4 regions of the Bradyrhizobium sp. SZCCHNS1050 genome follow, and region 1 is predicted to be linked to each of the others. Evidence: predicted binding sites of a transcription regulator. Region 1 holds the regulator's gene; each other region holds the start of a gene.

Region 1 (3,764 bases):
GCGTACCGTGGCGGTCCGGCCGGAGGTGATCCTGTTCGACGAGCCGTGCTCGGCGCTCGATCCGATCTCGACCGCCAAGGTCGAGGAGCTGATCCAGGAACTCGCCGAAAACTATACGATCGCCATCGTGACGCATAACATGCAGCAGGCGGCGCGCGTCTCCGACAAGACCGCCTTCATGTATCTCGGGGAGCTGATCGAGTTCGACGACACCAGCAAGATCTTCACCTCGCCGAGCGATCGGCGGACCCAGGATTATATCACCGGCCGGTTCGGCTGACGCCGACGACATTGTCTTCAGGAGATCATCATGGCCAGTGAACATACCGCCAAGGCGTTCGACAGCGATCTGCAGGACCTCACCCGTCTGGTATCGGAGATGGGCGGCCTCGCGGAGCGGCTGATCGTCGATTCCGTCGATGCGCTGGTGCGGCGCGACATCGCGCTCGGCCAGAAGGTGGTCGCCACCGACGCCGAGGTCGACAAGCTGCAACGCATCATCGAGGAGCGCGCCGTTCTTACCATCGCCCGGCGACAGCCGATGGCGGTCGACCTGCGTGAGATCGTCGGCGCGATGCGCGTGGCGACCGATCTGGAGCGTATCGGCGATCTCGCCAAGAACATCGGCAAGCGCGTCGCGGCGCTGGAGAGCGACTTCCATCCGCTGAAGCTGATCCGCGGGCTCGAGCACATGACCGATCTCGTGCAGTCGCAGGTCAAGACGGTGCTGGACGCCTATGCCGCGCACGATTTGCCGGCGGCGATGACGGTGTGGAAGGGCGATGAGGAAGTCGATGCCATCTGCACCTCGCTGTTCCGCGAGCTCCTGACCTACATGATGGAGGATCCGCGCAACATCTCGTTCTGCATCCACCTGATGTTCTGCGCCAAGAATATCGAGCGCATCGGCGATCACGCGACCAACATCGCCGAGACGGTGTTCTATATGATCGAAGGCCAGCAGATCATGGACAAGCGCCCGAAGGGCGACATGACGAGCTTCGCATCGACGATCCCCGGCAACTGAGAGAGACGGTTCAGACATGGGCGCCCGAATTCTGGTGGTGGAGGACGAGGAGGCGCTGACGACGCTGCTGCGCTACAACCTCGAGGCCGAAGGCTACGAGGTCGAGACCGTGGCGCGCGGCGACGAAGCCGACACGCGCCTGAAGGAGCGTGTTCCCGATCTCGTCGTGCTCGACTGGATGCTGCCGGGCCTGTCCGGCATCGAGCTGTGCCGCCGCCTGCGGGCGCGGACCGAGACCCGGCAGTTGCCGATCATCATGCTCACCGCACGCGGGGAGGAGAGCGAGCGCGTGCGCGGCCTCGCGACCGGCGCCGACGACTACATCGTCAAGCCGTTCTCGGTGCCGGAGCTTCTGGCGCGGGTGAAAGGCCTGCTGCGGCGGGCGAGTCCGGAGCGGCTGGCGACCGTGCTGTCCTATGGCGACATCGAGCTCGACCGCGAGAAACGCCGCGTGGCGCGCTCGGGGCGGCCGATCGATCTCGGTCCGACCGAATACCGCCTGCTCGAGTTCTTCCTGGAGCATCCCGGCCGCGTGTTCAGCCGCGAGCAGCTGCTCGACAGTGTCTGGGGCCGCGACATCTACATCGACGAGCGCACCGTCGACGTCCATATCGGCCGCCTGCGCAAGCTGCTCAATCCCGGCCGCGAGCAGGACCCGATCCGCACCGTGCGCGGCGCCGGTTATGCGCTCGATGATCGCTTCGCCAAGAGCGAGCAGGTGTAAGGGGCGATCGGGCGTGAGGACGCAGCAGGTGTGAGACGCGAGGCGGCCCGATTGAGGAGATCGCGGTCCGCTTTCCGCCACGCCGCCGCCGTCTTGATCGTGTCTGCTTCGTGGCCCGTCACGATGTTTCGGTCCCAGCGGACGCCCTTGATCAAGACCATCATCATATCTCTTGCCGTGCTGCTCGGCGGCGCGGCGGGCGCCACGGCCGCCGAGCTCGAAGACGCGGTCGCGGCGGCAGGCAACGGGCAGCATGCGGCGGCGATGCGACGGCTGCTGCCGCTGGCCGCCAAGGGCGATGCGCGGGCGCAGTTCGACGTCGGCTTCATGCACGCCTTCGGCTGGGGCCAACCGCGCAACCCCGCCGAGGCGCTGGCGTGGTACCGCAAGGCCGCCGATCAGGGGCTCGCTGTCGCGCAACACTATCTCGGCATCGCCTACGTCAACGGCGAAGGTGTTGCGAGCAATTACGGCGAAGCCGGCCGCTGGTTCAGCCGCGCCGCGGCGCAGGGCTTCGCCCAGTCGCAATACATGCTCGGCCTGATGCTGCTCGACGGCCGCGGTGTGAAACAGGACGTCGTGCAGGGCTATGCCTGGCTGGTGATGGCGGGCCGTAGCGGCGTGCGATCGGCCGGCCGCGACGTGCAGCGGGTCAAGTTGACCGAGCCGCAGCGCGTCCAGGCCCAGAGTGCCATTGCGGCCTGGCGGCCGAAGCCGGAATCGGCGGAGGCCGGCATCGCCGCTCCGCGTCCGGAGCAACTGCTCGGGCTCGACCGCCACATCGGCGAGGTCGTCGATCCCACCTCGTGGCCGGCGTCGTCGATCGGCGTCGTCACCGTCGCGCAATACTCGACCGGCGGCTGGTGCACCGGCACGCTGGTCGCGCCGCGCGTCGTGCTCACCGCGGCGCATTGCGTGTTCAACGGCGTGGCGCAGGTCAGCCCCGGCAACGTCCGCTTCCTGGCCGGCATGAACAGGGGCACGCCGGCGGCATCGTCGGTCGCCGACAAGCTGATCGTGGCGCCCGATTTCGTCCCGACCCGGCACGACAGATGGTCGCTCGACCGCTCGCCCGCCGATTGGGCACTGATCGTGCTGAAGGACGCGCTGCCGTCGAAGCCGGTTGAGGTCAGGGCGCTGACGCGCGAGGAATTGCAGGCTGCGACCACGGCCGGAACCATCTCCGAGATCGGCTATGGCCAGGAGCGGCGCTATTCGCCGACCGGCCAGCGCAATTGCAGCGCCGGCATGACCAAGGACGAGATGCTGCTGACGGTGCATTGCCTCGCCAATTTCGGCTATTCGGGCTCCCCCATCATGGCCGACGTCGGCGGACAGCCGGCCGTGGTCGGCATCTTCTCGGCGTTCCACGAGGAGACCCGGCTGATGTTCGCCGCCCCCGCGAGCCAGTTCGAGGCGGTCGTGCGGCGCGAGATCACGGCACAGAGTGCCTCGATGCGGTGAGCGAAGGAGGGGCGAGAGAAGAAGATGTCCCGCCGCTGGTCATGATCTGTGCGTGACTGGATAGCGGGTTGCCAAGCGAGAGGGCAATCCGGGAAGGGCCGCCCACGTTTTCCTGCAGTTTTTGCCTGCAGCGGGGGGCTTTACCGAACTGGCCTGGCTCTTGCTATAGTCCGAGTATGACGATTGTTCAAATTGATCATCCTCGTGCCCCTCGGCTGCTGTGGTGGCGATCGCAGCCCGGCCGCAACGTTGCGCTCGTCGGCGGGCTGGTCGCCGCCAACGCGCTCGCCTGGGCCTGGGCGTTCGCGCTCTACGCCGACCGGCCCGCCATCGTCGGCACCGCGATGCTGGCCTGGCTGCTCGGACTGCGCCATGCGGTCGATGCGGATCACATCGCGGCGATCGACAACGTCGTGCGGAAGCTGGTGCAGGACGGTAGCGCCCCGCGCGCCGCCGGCCTGTATTTTGCGCTCGGCCATTCCAGCGTCGTCGTCATCGCCACCATCGTCGTGAGCCTCATCGCCGGCGCCGACCTCCTGGATGAAGAGA
Region 2 (3,764 bases), on a different contig from region 1:
TATCCCGAGGCTTCCAACACCGTGGTCTTCGTTCTGATGGTCCTGGTGCTGCTGGTGAAGCCGACGGGTCTGACCGGACGGGCGGCCTGACATGACATCCATCACCGACGCAACCCTGCCGATCACCCCGCGCGCGATGCGCGACGAGATGATCGTGTTCGTCATCATGACAGCGCTGCTGGCGATCGTGCCGTGGACCGGGCTGTACCCGTTCTTCGTCATGCAGGCGCTGTGCTTCGCGCTGCTGGCCTGCGCCTTCAACCTCCTGATCGGCTATGGCGGCCTGCTGTCGTTCGGCCATGCGATGTTCCTGGGAACGGCCGGCTATTGCAGTGCCCACGCGCTGAAGGTGTGGGGGCTGCCGCCCGAGCTCGGCATCCTGACGGGCGTCGCCGGATCGTTCGTCCTGTCGGTGATCACCGGCTACATCTCGATCCGACGCCAGGGCATCTATTTCGCGATGATCACCCTGGCGCTGTCGCAGCTCCTGTACTTCATCTATCTGCAGGCGCCGTTCACCCATGGCGAGGACGGCATCCAGGGCATTCCGCAGGGCCGGATGTTCGGCATCCTCGACCTGTCCAAGCCGACGGTGCTCTATTACGTCGTGCTGGTCGGCTTCCTCGCCGGCTTCCTGCTGATCTTCCGCACCATCAACTCGCCGTTCGGCGAGGTGCTGAAATCGATCCGTGAGAACGAGCAGCGCGCGATCTCGCTGGGCTACAAGACCGACCATTACAAGCTGCTCGCCTTCATCCTGTCGGGGACGCTGGCGGGCCTCGCCGGTGCGCTGAAGGTGTTCGTCGCCCAGAATGCCTCGCTGACCGACGTCGAGGTCGGGATGTCCGGCCAGATCGTGCTCATGACCCTGGTCGGTGGGCTCGGCACCGTGTTCGGCCCCGTCGTCGGCGCGTTCGTGATCGTCGGCATGCAGCAATATCTGTCCGGGTTCGGCCAGTGGGTGACGGTGATCCAGGGCGTGATCTTCGTCGCCTGCGTGCTCACCTTCCGCCGCGGCGTCGTCGGGGAAATCGCCCATCTGTTCAAGCGATCCCTCTAAGTAATTGATCTGAAAAGAGATCGTCGAAAGGGCAGAAAGCGGTGGATGATCCGGCCACCGCTTCTGCTGGTGCGCGATCCGGAGTATGACAGTTCTGTGACGGGCCGGCCCTGGCCCGTTTCGGAATGGATGGATCTCGTCCCATGCTGCACTGGTTTCGCGCCGTCCTCCCGCGGGAGGAGCGGTTTTTCGATTTGTTCGCCCGCCACAACAAGGTGGTGATTCAAGGCGCCCATGCGCTGCAGGACATGCTGCAGGGCGGCGACGACATCCTCAGGCATTGCCAGCGCGTCAGCCAGCTCGAGAACGAGGCCGACAACATCACCCGCGAAGTGCTGACCGCTGTCCGCCGCACTTTCATCACCCCGTTCGACCGCGGCGACATCAAGAACCTGATCACCTCGATGGACGACGCCATCGACCAGATGCAGCAGACCGCCAAGGCCGTGGTGCTGTTCGAGGTCAAGGAGTTCGAGCCGACCATGCGCGAGATGGGCACCTTGCTGGTCGACTGCGCCAACCTGATCGGAAAGGCGTTGCCGCTGTTGCAGGCGATCGGCCAGAACGTGCCGATGATCACCGCGATCACCGAGGAGATGACCAAGCTCGAGGGACGGGTCGACGATCTCCACGACATCGGGCTGAAGGAGCTGTTCCTCAAGCACCGCAACGCCAACACGATGGACTTCATCGTCGGCGCCGAGATCTATGACCATCTGGAGAAGGTCGCCGACCGCTTCGACGACGTCGCCAACGAGATCAATTCGATCATGATCGAACAGGTCTAGGGTAGGGCCGCGCCGTGGACGCTCAACTCGGCCTTCCGATCCTGGTCGGCCTCATCGCCGTCGCACTCGCCTTCGATTTCCTCAACGGCCTGCACGACGCCGCCAACTCGATCGCGACCATCGTTTCGACCCGCGTGCTCCGGCCGCAATATGCGGTGTTCTGGGCCGCATTCTTCAACTTCGTGGCGTTCGGCGTGTTCGGCCTCCACGTCGCCCAGACCATCGGCACCGGCATCATCGATCCCGCGATCGTCGACGCGCAGGTGATCTTCGCTGCGCTGGTCGGCGCCATCGTCTGGAACCTCGTCACCTGGGCGGCCGGCATTCCGTCGTCGAGCTCGCACGCGCTGATCGGCGGGCTGGTCGGGGCAGGGGTCGCCAAGGCCGGCATCTCGGCCACCGTCTGGAGCGGCCTGTCCAAGACCGTGCTGGCGATCGTGCTGTCGCCGCTGGTCGGGCTGGTGCTGGCGATGATCCTGGTCGCGATCGTGTCCTGGGCCTCGGTGCGCTCGACGCCGTTCGCGGTCGACCGCGCCTTCCGCATCCTGCAATTCGCTTCGGCCTCGCTCTATTCGCTCGGCCATGGCGGCAACGACGCGCAGAAGACGATGGGCATCATCGCCGTGCTGTTGTACTCGCAGGGCCATCTCGGCGAGCAGTTCACGGTGCCGTTCTGGGTCGTGCTGTCGTGCCAGGCGGCGATGGCGCTTGGCACCCTGATGGGCGGCTGGCGCATCGTCCGCACCATGGGCCTGCGCATCACCAAGCTCAACCCGATGCAGGGCTTCTGCGCCGAGACCGGCGGCGCCATCACGCTGTTCCTGGCGACGTTCCTCGGCGTGCCGGTGTCGACCACCCACACCATCACCGGCGCCATCGTCGGCGTCGGCGCCGCTCGCCGTGCCTCGGCGGTGCGCTGGAACGTGGCCGGATCGATCGTCTATGCCTGGATCTTCACGATTCCGGCCTCGGCCATCGTCTCGGCGCTGACGTTCTGGCTGGTGTCGGTGCTCCGGCACTGATCCGGGGCGGGCGAGGGGGCAACTCGCCGGTTGGAGTTGCGGTGCAAAACGCCTATATGGAGGGCGCGCGGCGGCCGTGATCCCGCGCCTTTCCCATCAAATCGCCCGCTCTCTGGCCCCGAAACGACGTCCGCCGCCTCATGTCCGATACAAGTTTGACGACCGAACAGCCGTCCCGCTCCGCGCTCTCCGACGAGGTCGCGCGCCGGCGCACCTTCGCCATCATCTCGCACCCGGACGCCGGCAAGACGACGCTGACCGAGAAGCTGCTGCTGTTCGGCGGCGCCATCAACCTCGCCGGCCAGGTCAAGGCCAAGGGCGAGCGCCGCAACACCCGCTCGGACTGGATGAAGATCGAGCGCGAGCGCGGCATCTCGGTCGTCACCTCGGTGATGACCTTCGAGTTCGAAGGGCTCGTCTTCAACCTGCTGGACACGCCGGGCCACGAGGACTTTTCCGAAGACACCTATCGCACGCTGACCGCGGTCGACTCGGCCGTCATGGTGATCGACGCCGCCAAGGGCATCGAGGCGCGCACGCGCAAGCTGTTCGAGGTCTGCCGCCTCCGCGACATCCCGATCATCACCTTCATCAACAAGATGGACCGCGAGAGCCGCGACACCTTCGATCTGCTGGACGACATCGAGAAGACGTTGGCGCTCGACACCACGCCGATGACCTGGCCCGTGGGCCGCGGCCGCGACTTCATCGGCACCTATGACATCCGCGACGGCGGCGTGCGCCTGCTCGAAGGCGGCGGCGCCAAGACCGGCGCGGCGCAGCAGATCGACATCGCCGAGCTCGGCAAGATCAACGCCAATCTCGACATGAGTCAGATCACCGACGAGCTGGAGCTGGTCAAGGAAGCCTGCAAGCCGTTCGACCTCGAGGCAT
Region 3 (3,764 bases), 930 kb from region 1:
CTGATCAGGGTTCCGGCCTTGCTCGCCTCGACCCCCGGCGTCAGCAGGAAGAGCAACGAGTTGAGGTCGTTCTTCTCCGCCACGATGCGGTTCTCGCGCAGATATTGCGCGACGATCGGAGCCGGGATGCCGTGATCGGCATAGCCGCCGGTGGTGCGATCGAAGCCGGGGGTGAGCAGGGTCAGCTTGTTGGGGTCGGTCATGGTGAAGCCAGCGGCGAGATCCGGAAAGCCGTGCCATGCCGCCCCGGGCGCGAGCTGCCACAGCGCGGCATCGGTCGCGAGCTGGTCGGTCGAGAGCGCCTCCCAGGCCACGTCGTGGCTAGCCCCGGGATTGGCCGCATCGGGGATCGATACGCGATCCGGAACGAATGGCTCGAAGAACCAGCGCCGCGCCGGATCCTTCTCCTTCTCCTCGAATTCGCGGCGCATCGCCCGGATCTTCTTGCGCAACTCGATGCCAAGCCGGATCGTGTCGTCCCACAGGACCTCGCCGGAGCGGCCCTTCATCATCTGCGCGCCGACGTCCAGCGAGGCGAACAGCGGGTAGAACGGCGAGGTCGAGGCGTGCTGCATGAAGCTTTCGTTGAAGCGGCGATGCTCGATCCGCCGCCGCTGTCCCTTGATGTGGCGGTCCTTGACGTGGATCTGCGATGCCTGGGAGAAACTCGCGAGCTGCTTGTGGGTCGATTGCGTGGCGATGATGCCGGGAGCGTCGGGCCCGAGATCGCCGAGGCCCATGGCGAAGCGGCCAGCGTAGAGCGGGTGGAATTTCATGAAGCCCGCCCAGGCCTCGTCGAACATGATGTAGTCGCAGAGGTGCCCGATCCGCTTCAGGATCATTTCGGCGCTGTGGATCGTGCCGTCATAGGTGCACTGCTCGACCACCGCGACGCGGAACGGGCGCGGCTTGCGCCAGGCGTCAGGATCCTTGACCAGCGGGTTGTCGCGGATCTGTTGCCGGAGGTGCTCCTCATCGAGCAGATCCCAGCGCATCGGGCCGATCAGGCCCCAGGGGTTGCGAACCGTTGGGACGTAGATCGGGACTCCGCCGGAGATCAGTAGCGCGCCGTGATGGGCGGCCTTGTGGTTGTTGCGGTCGAACAGCACGAGGTCGCCGTCGGTGACCAGGGCCCCGAGCACGACCTTGTTGGAGGTCGAGGTACCGTTGAGGACGAAATAGGTCTTCTCGGCGCCAAAGATCTGCGCCGCTTCCTTCTGCGCGCGCAGCGCCGGCCCCTCATGGGTCAGGAGATCGCCGAGATCGAGCACGGAATTGTCGAGGTCGTCCCGGAACACGGCCTCGCCGAGATGCTCGACGAACACCCGGCCGATCGGGCTGCGGCTATAGAACACGCCGCCATTGTGCCCGGGGCAGGTCCAGAGCTGGTTGCCTTCCTCGGCGTAGTCGACCAGCGCGCCGAAGAATGGCGTCTTCAGTGTCTCGGCATATTGCTTCAGCCGGCTGACCAGGTTCTTGGCGATGAAGGCGGGCGTCTCCTCCGACAGGAAGACGTATCCGTCGATGAAGTCGAGCACCTCGACCGGCAGATCCTCGAACCGCTTGCGGCGGATCAGGAGGATGATCGGGAAGTCCAGTCCGCGACGGCGCATCAGGTTGATCAGCGACGCCGTCTTGCCTTCCAGGCCCTTCTTGCCCCAATCGACGACCATGCAGCCGATCGCGGCATCCGTCTGCACGGCGATCTCGGCGTCCTCCAGCTTGCGGGCGCGCACCACCTCGAAGCCCGAGCGCTGGATCTCCTCGATGATCTGGTTGAAGCGGACGCCCGCAAGGTCGTCGGTCTCGAACACGGGAGCGGCGAACAGGAAGGTGAAGCGGCGGAAGTATTCCATGAGAGTCTTTCGGGCTGGGTGGCAGCCACCTGTCGTCACGTTCGATGACGGTTCGATGACAATAGGGCGCCTCACGGAGCTTGTCTCGGCCGCCTCGCGGTGGCAATCGTCCCGAACCCGAGTGATGCTGAAAGGATCCGTGGTGCTTCCCGAATGGATCAGCCTTGATTGTGTGGCCCCGTCCGAGCTCCATCGGCAGGCGGCGCTGGAACGCCAGGCCCAGTTGACCAAGCCGATTGGTGCCCTTGGGCGATTGGAGCAGGTGGCGGTCGAGCTGGCGGCGCTGCAGGCGTTGGAGCGGCCGGGGGCCGATCGGGTCCCGGTGGTGCTGTTCGCGGGGGATCATGGCATCGCGGCGCGGGGCGTGTCGGCGTATCCGCCGGAAGTGACGGTGCAGATGCTGCACAACTTCGCGGCCGGTGGCGCAGCGATCTCGGTGCTGGTGCGCAGCCTGGGCTGTCCGCTCGAGGTGGTCGATGTCGGTACGCTGGCGGATGAGCCGGTGCCCGGTGTCGTCGTCGACAAGCCGCGGCGCGGCACGCGCGACTTCAGCACCGGGGCGGCGCTGACGCCGGAGGAGGTTGCGTTCGCGGCCGACGCCGGACGGCGCGCGGTGGCGCGGCAGGCCGATCACGCGCCGCAGCTCGTGATCTTCGGCGAGATGGGGATCGGCAACACGACGTCGGCGGCAGCGATCGCCGCTGCGCTGCTGTCATGCGCGCCCGCGGACATCGTCGGCAGCGGCACCGGGCTCGACGCCGACGGACGGGCGAGGAAGGCTGCGGTGATTGCCGATGCGTTGGGGCGACACGGGCTCACGGCGGGAGCGGCCGTCGCGGACGTCCTGGCTGCCGTCGGCGGCTTCGAGATCATTGCGATGGCCGGCGCGATCGTCGCCGCCGCGCAGCGGCGCTGGCCGGTGCTGGTCGACGGCTTCATCGTCTCGGTCGCGGCGCTGGTCGCCGTCCGCCTCAATCCCTCCTGCCGTCCGTGGCTGCTGTTCTCGCATCGCTCGGCCGAGCGCGGCCACGCCATCGTGCTCGACGCGCTCGGTGCCCGTCCGCTGATCGACCTCGATCTGCGGCTCGGCGAGGCCTCGGGCGCCGCCACTGCGCTGCCGATCATCCGGCTCGCCTGCGCACTCCACAACGGCATGGCGACGTTCGCCGAGGCCGCCGTATCGGGTCGCGAAGCCTGATGCGGATCGATCTGCTGCGGCACGGGACGACAGGACGGGACGGCCATCTCGACGGCCGTACCGACCCGCCGCTCAGCGACCTCGGCTGGGATCAATTCCGGCGGCAGACGCGGAGCCGGATCTGGCACAGCGTCGTCAGCTCGCCGTTGGCGCGCGCGCGTGCGGCAGCGGAGGATTATGCCCGGCTGACCGGCTGCGCGCTGGACATCGACGCGGATTGGAGCGAGCTCGATTTCGGCCTCTGGGACGGGCGGACGCATCGCGACATCGCCGCGGAGCCCGGAGGCGAAGCCTTGCTCGACGCCTTCCATGCCGATGCTGTAATCCGGGCGCCGGGCGGTGAGAGCTGGTCCGATTTGCAGGCGCGGGTGGCGCGCGCAACACATCGTATCCTTGTCCGGCCCGAGCCTGCGCCGGTTCTGGTGGTGGCGCATGGCGGCGCCATGCGCGCAGCGCTCTCGCATCTGCTCGGCTGGCCGCTGCGCCAGCTGTGGAGCCTGCGCATCCGGCCCGGCACGCGGATCACGCTCGAAGCCGGGCAGGGCGATGATGGTGTATCTTGGGGCGAAATCGTCGAGATCATCCAGCCATGAGTCTGCGTGAATTCTGGATCGCATTGCAGTTCCTGACACGGCTGCCGACACCGCGGGTCGCTGAGTCGCGACCGGACGATCTTGCACGGGCGTCGGTCTGGTTTCCGGCAGCCGGAC
Region 4 (3,764 bases), 370 kb from region 1:
CCGGTGCTGCCGTCGGAGTTGATGTCGTTGGCGAAGGCATCGGTCTTGACCCCGGTGAGCCGGGCGCGGGCGAACGAGGCCGAACCGTAGCTCGCGATGTGGATGTTGCCGGCGCGCTGGCCTTCGATCACGGCCGCATAATCGTTGGCGATGCGCAGCGTCACCTTCACGCCCAGCTCTTTCGAGAGATAGTTCACGAAAGGCGTCCAGCGCTCGGTGACACCCGAGGCGTTCTCTGCCGGGACCACGGCGAAGGTCAGCTCAGGATACTTCGCCTTCCAGTCCTCGGCTGACGCCGAGGCCGTGAAAGCCAGCGCAGCGACGCCCGCCAGAACGATGCGACGATTGATCATAACATGCCCTCTTGTTGCAGTAAGTAACAGGTCTCGCCCCCGCGCCATGCGGAAGCTCGAGCTTGCAGAAATCCGCGTCTCAGGCCACGGCCGCTTCGCCGAGTACCGGCACCGTTGCCGCCGGTGCCGGATGGATCGAACCCATCACCTCGTCCGCCTCGAGATCGTAGAGTTCACGTGCGATCTGCGCCGTCAGCGCCGACGGCACGTCGTCGAACACGATCCGTCCGGTCGCCATGCCGATCAGGCGATCGCAATAGCTGCGCGCCAGATCGAGCGAATGCAGATTGCAGACGACGGTGATGCCGAAATGCTTGTTGATGCGCAGCAACGCGTCCATCACGATCTTGGTGTTACGGGGATCGAGCGAGGCGATCGGCTCGTCTGCGAGAATGATCTCGGGGTTCTGCACCATCGCGCGCGCGATCGCGACGCGCTGCTGCTGCCCGCCCGAGAGCTGATCGGCGCGCTGCGCGGCGAGGGAGGCCATGTCGAACTGCTCGAGCGCCGACAGCGCCATGGCGACATCCTCCGCTGGCCAGAGCTGCGCCAGCGAGCGCCACGACGGGATTTCGGCCAGTCGCCCCATCAGCACGTTCGTCAGCACGTCCAATCGGCCGACCAGATTGAACTGCTGGAAGATCATCGCCGAGCGCGCGCGCCACTGCCGCAGGTCACGGCCGCGCAGCGCCGTCACGTCGAGATCCTTGAAGAGGATGCGGCCGCCGCTCACCGGGCTCAGGCGATTGATGGACCGCAGCAGGGTCGACTTGCCGGCGCCGGAACGCCCGATCACGCCGACGAAGCTGCCCGGTGCAACAGAGAAGGATGCATTGTCGACTGCGGCTTTCATGCCAAAACGGCACGTCAGGCCATCCACCACCAGCATTGAATTCTCCAGACGCCTCGCTTTGGCCTATCGCTAACGTCTGGATTCTACAGTTATGTGACAGCGACACTGCGGCGCCACATCCGTCCACACGCTGGCCGCAGTCATGCAGATGTCACGCCTCTGTCATAAGGGAGATCCAACACCCTCACAGGCGTAGAGACAGGACGCGAGATGGCCGGCAAGTCGCTTTCGATTGAACCTACCGTTGACCCTTCGGCCAAGCTCCAGGACGTGACGCTCGGCGCCTATTGCGAGATAGGCGCCCGCACCATCCTGCAGGAGGTGACGATGGGCGACTACTCCTATGTGGTCAACGATTCCCAGATCACCTACACGAGGATCGGGAAGTTCTGCTCGATCGCGGCGATGACCCGGATCAATCCGGGCAACCACCCGATGCAGCGGGCGACGCAGGCCCATTTCACCTATCGCGCCAGCGCCTATTTCCCAGGAGAGCCGGACGATGCGGAGTTCTTCGCCTGGCGGAGAGAGCATCATGTCCAGATCGGACACGATGTCTGGATCGGCCATGGCGCGATCGTGCTGCCGGGCCGCAACATCGGCACCGGCGCGGTCGTGGCGGCCGGCGCCATCGTCACCAAGGACGTTGCGGCCTATACCATCGTCGCCGGCAATCCGGCGCGCCCGATCAAGCGCCGGTTTCCGCGCGAGGTCGAGCAGCGGCTGCTGGATCTGGCGTGGTGGGATTGGAATCACGAGGCGCTGCGCGCGGCGCTGCCGGATTTCCGCAAGCTCGCGATCACCGCGTTTCTCGACAAATACGAGGCTGCCCTCGACGCACGCGTCTCGGTGCGGCAGAGTGCCGCCCCATGACCGATATCTCCATCTCGCGAGGCCGCTGCCTCGTCGATACCGACTTCGTCGACACCTCCTTGATCATATCCGGCGGCGTGATCGCCGGCATCGGGACACCGGGACGCCGGTCGGGTCTCGAACTCGATGCGGAGGGGCTCACCGTGCTTCCCGGCATCGTCGACATTCATGGTGATGCGTTCGAGCGCCAGATGATGCCGCGCGCCGGGGTCGATTTCCCGACAGACGTTGCGCTGATCGACAGCGACCGCCAGGCCATCAGCAATGGCATCACCACGGTCTTTCACGCGACGACCTGGTCATGGGAGCCGGGCCTGCGCAGCGCCGACAATGCGCGGCGCCTGCTCGAATCGATCGAAGCGCTGCGCCCGCGGCTCGCAGCCGACACGCGCTTTCATCTGCGTCACGAGACCTTCAATCTCGACGATGAGGAGGAGATCGGCCGGTGGCTCGCCGACCGGCGCGTTGACCTGTTCGCCTTCAACGATCACATGGATTCGACGGTGGCGAGTCTGGACAAGCCGCACAAGCGCCAGCGCATGGTCGACCGCACCGGCCTGCCCGGCGCGGAGTTCGACCGGTTGGTCGCGCGCATCGCCGCTCGCGCCGACGCCGTTCCGGCCTCGATCGCGCGGCTGGCCGAGATCGCACGCAAGGCTGGTGTCCGCATGCTGTCGCATGACGACAACAGCCCGGCCATGCGCAAGGCGTTTCGCAGCCAGGGAGTGACCATCGCAGAGTTTCCGGTCAATGAGGAGACCGCGCGCGAGGCCGCTCAAGGGGACGACGCGATCGTATTCGGCGCGCCCAACGTCGTCCGTGGCGGCAGCCATACCGGGTGGACGAAGGCCAGCGACATGATCGCCAAGGGCCTCTGCTCGGTGCTGGCCTCCGACTACTACTATCCAGCGCCGCTGCTGGCAGCGTACCGGCTTGCGGCCGACGGCGTTCTTCCGCTGGCGCGCGCCTGGGATCTGATCTCGGGCAGCCCTGCACGCGCAGCCGGGCTGGCGGACCGCGGCACGCTCGCCGAGGGCCGCCGCGCCGATATCATTCTGGTCGACGACCGCGTGCCGTTGCGCCCCCATGTCGTCGCCGTGATCGCGTCCGGCCGGCTGGTCTATCTCACCGAGACCGACCGGCTGAACGCCCGGCCGGCGCGTGCCATGGCGGCGGAGTAGCGAACCATGGCCAATCTTCTGCGCTATGCGATCTATTATGCTCCACCAGCGACGGCGGATCTGGCGGAATTCGGCGCGAGCCTGCTCGGATACGACGCGTGGAGCGGCGATGACCGCAGCTTTCCGAGCGAGATCGTCCGCGCGGTTCCAGACTGGGCTGAGCTGACCGCAGACCCGCGCAAATACGGCTTTCACGCGACCTTGAAGGCTCCGTTCGAGCTGTCCGATGCGGAGAACGAAGCCGCGCTCCGCAGCGCCTGTGCCGCGTTCGCGGCCACGCCGCGAGCCGTCCCGGCCATCCGTCCGATCGTGGACGCGATCAGCGGCTTCATCGCGATGATCCCCGGCGAGCCGTCGCCGGCGCTGCAACAGCTCGCGGCCGATTGTGTCCAGGCCTTTGAGCCATTTCGCGCTCCGATGACGGCCGACGACCGTGCTCGGCGCAAGCCGGATCTGCTGACACCACGGCAGCGCGATCATCTCGATCGTTGGGGTTATCCCTAT

What was found. The regulator PhoB, encoded in region 1, activates phosphate uptake and scavenging genes when phosphate is short. The targets are predictions, from matches to a motif close to TGTCATNNANCTGTCAT.
Region 2: a site for PhoB is predicted at 1,146-1,162, ahead of QX094_RS28750 (DUF47 domain-containing protein). Genes of this name have one in related genera too.
Region 3: a site for PhoB is predicted at 1,901-1,917, ahead of QX094_RS00270 (Orn/Lys/Arg decarboxylase N-terminal domain-containing protein). Genes of this name have one in related genera too.
Region 4: a site for PhoB is predicted at 1,356-1,372, ahead of phnC (phosphonate ABC transporter ATP-binding protein). Genes of this name have one in related genera too.

Annotation. Positions count from the first base shown of each region.
Region 1 is NZ_JAUETR010000001.1:988,916-992,679, reverse strand. Features, by position in the region: gene pstB (phosphate ABC transporter ATP-binding protein PstB) at 1-280, shown strand, start outside; gene phoU (phosphate signaling complex protein PhoU) at 311-1,027, shown strand; gene phoB (phosphate regulon transcriptional regulator PhoB) at 1,044-1,751, shown strand; gene QX094_RS04660 (trypsin-like serine protease) at 1,899-3,215, shown strand; gene QX094_RS04655 (HoxN/HupN/NixA family nickel/cobalt transporter) at 3,392-3,764, shown strand, end outside.
Region 2 is NZ_JAUETR010000002.1:932,169-935,932, reverse strand. Features, by position in the region: gene QX094_RS28760 (branched-chain amino acid ABC transporter permease) at 1-90, shown strand, start outside; gene QX094_RS28755 (branched-chain amino acid ABC transporter permease) at 92-1,060, shown strand; gene QX094_RS28750 (DUF47 domain-containing protein) at 1,204-1,848, shown strand; gene QX094_RS28745 (anion permease) at 1,863-2,870, shown strand; gene QX094_RS28740 (peptide chain release factor 3) at 3,011-3,764, shown strand, end outside.
Region 3 is NZ_JAUETR010000001.1:55,998-59,761, reverse strand. Features, by position in the region: gene QX094_RS00270 (Orn/Lys/Arg decarboxylase N-terminal domain-containing protein) at 1-1,856, opposite strand, end outside; gene cobT (nicotinate-nucleotide--dimethylbenzimidazole phosphoribosyltransferase) at 1,999-3,054, shown strand; gene QX094_RS00260 (histidine phosphatase family protein) at 3,054-3,647, shown strand; gene QX094_RS00255 (adenosylcobinamide-GDP ribazoletransferase) at 3,644-3,764, shown strand, end outside.
Region 4 is NZ_JAUETR010000001.1:623,479-627,242, forward strand. Features, by position in the region: gene phnD (phosphonate ABC transporter substrate-binding protein) at 1-353, opposite strand, end outside; gene phnC (phosphonate ABC transporter ATP-binding protein) at 433-1,242, opposite strand; gene QX094_RS02860 (DapH/DapD/GlmU-related protein) at 1,417-2,079, shown strand; gene QX094_RS02865 (alpha-D-ribose 1-methylphosphonate 5-triphosphate diphosphatase) at 2,076-3,260, shown strand; gene QX094_RS02870 (DUF1045 domain-containing protein) at 3,267-3,764, shown strand, end outside.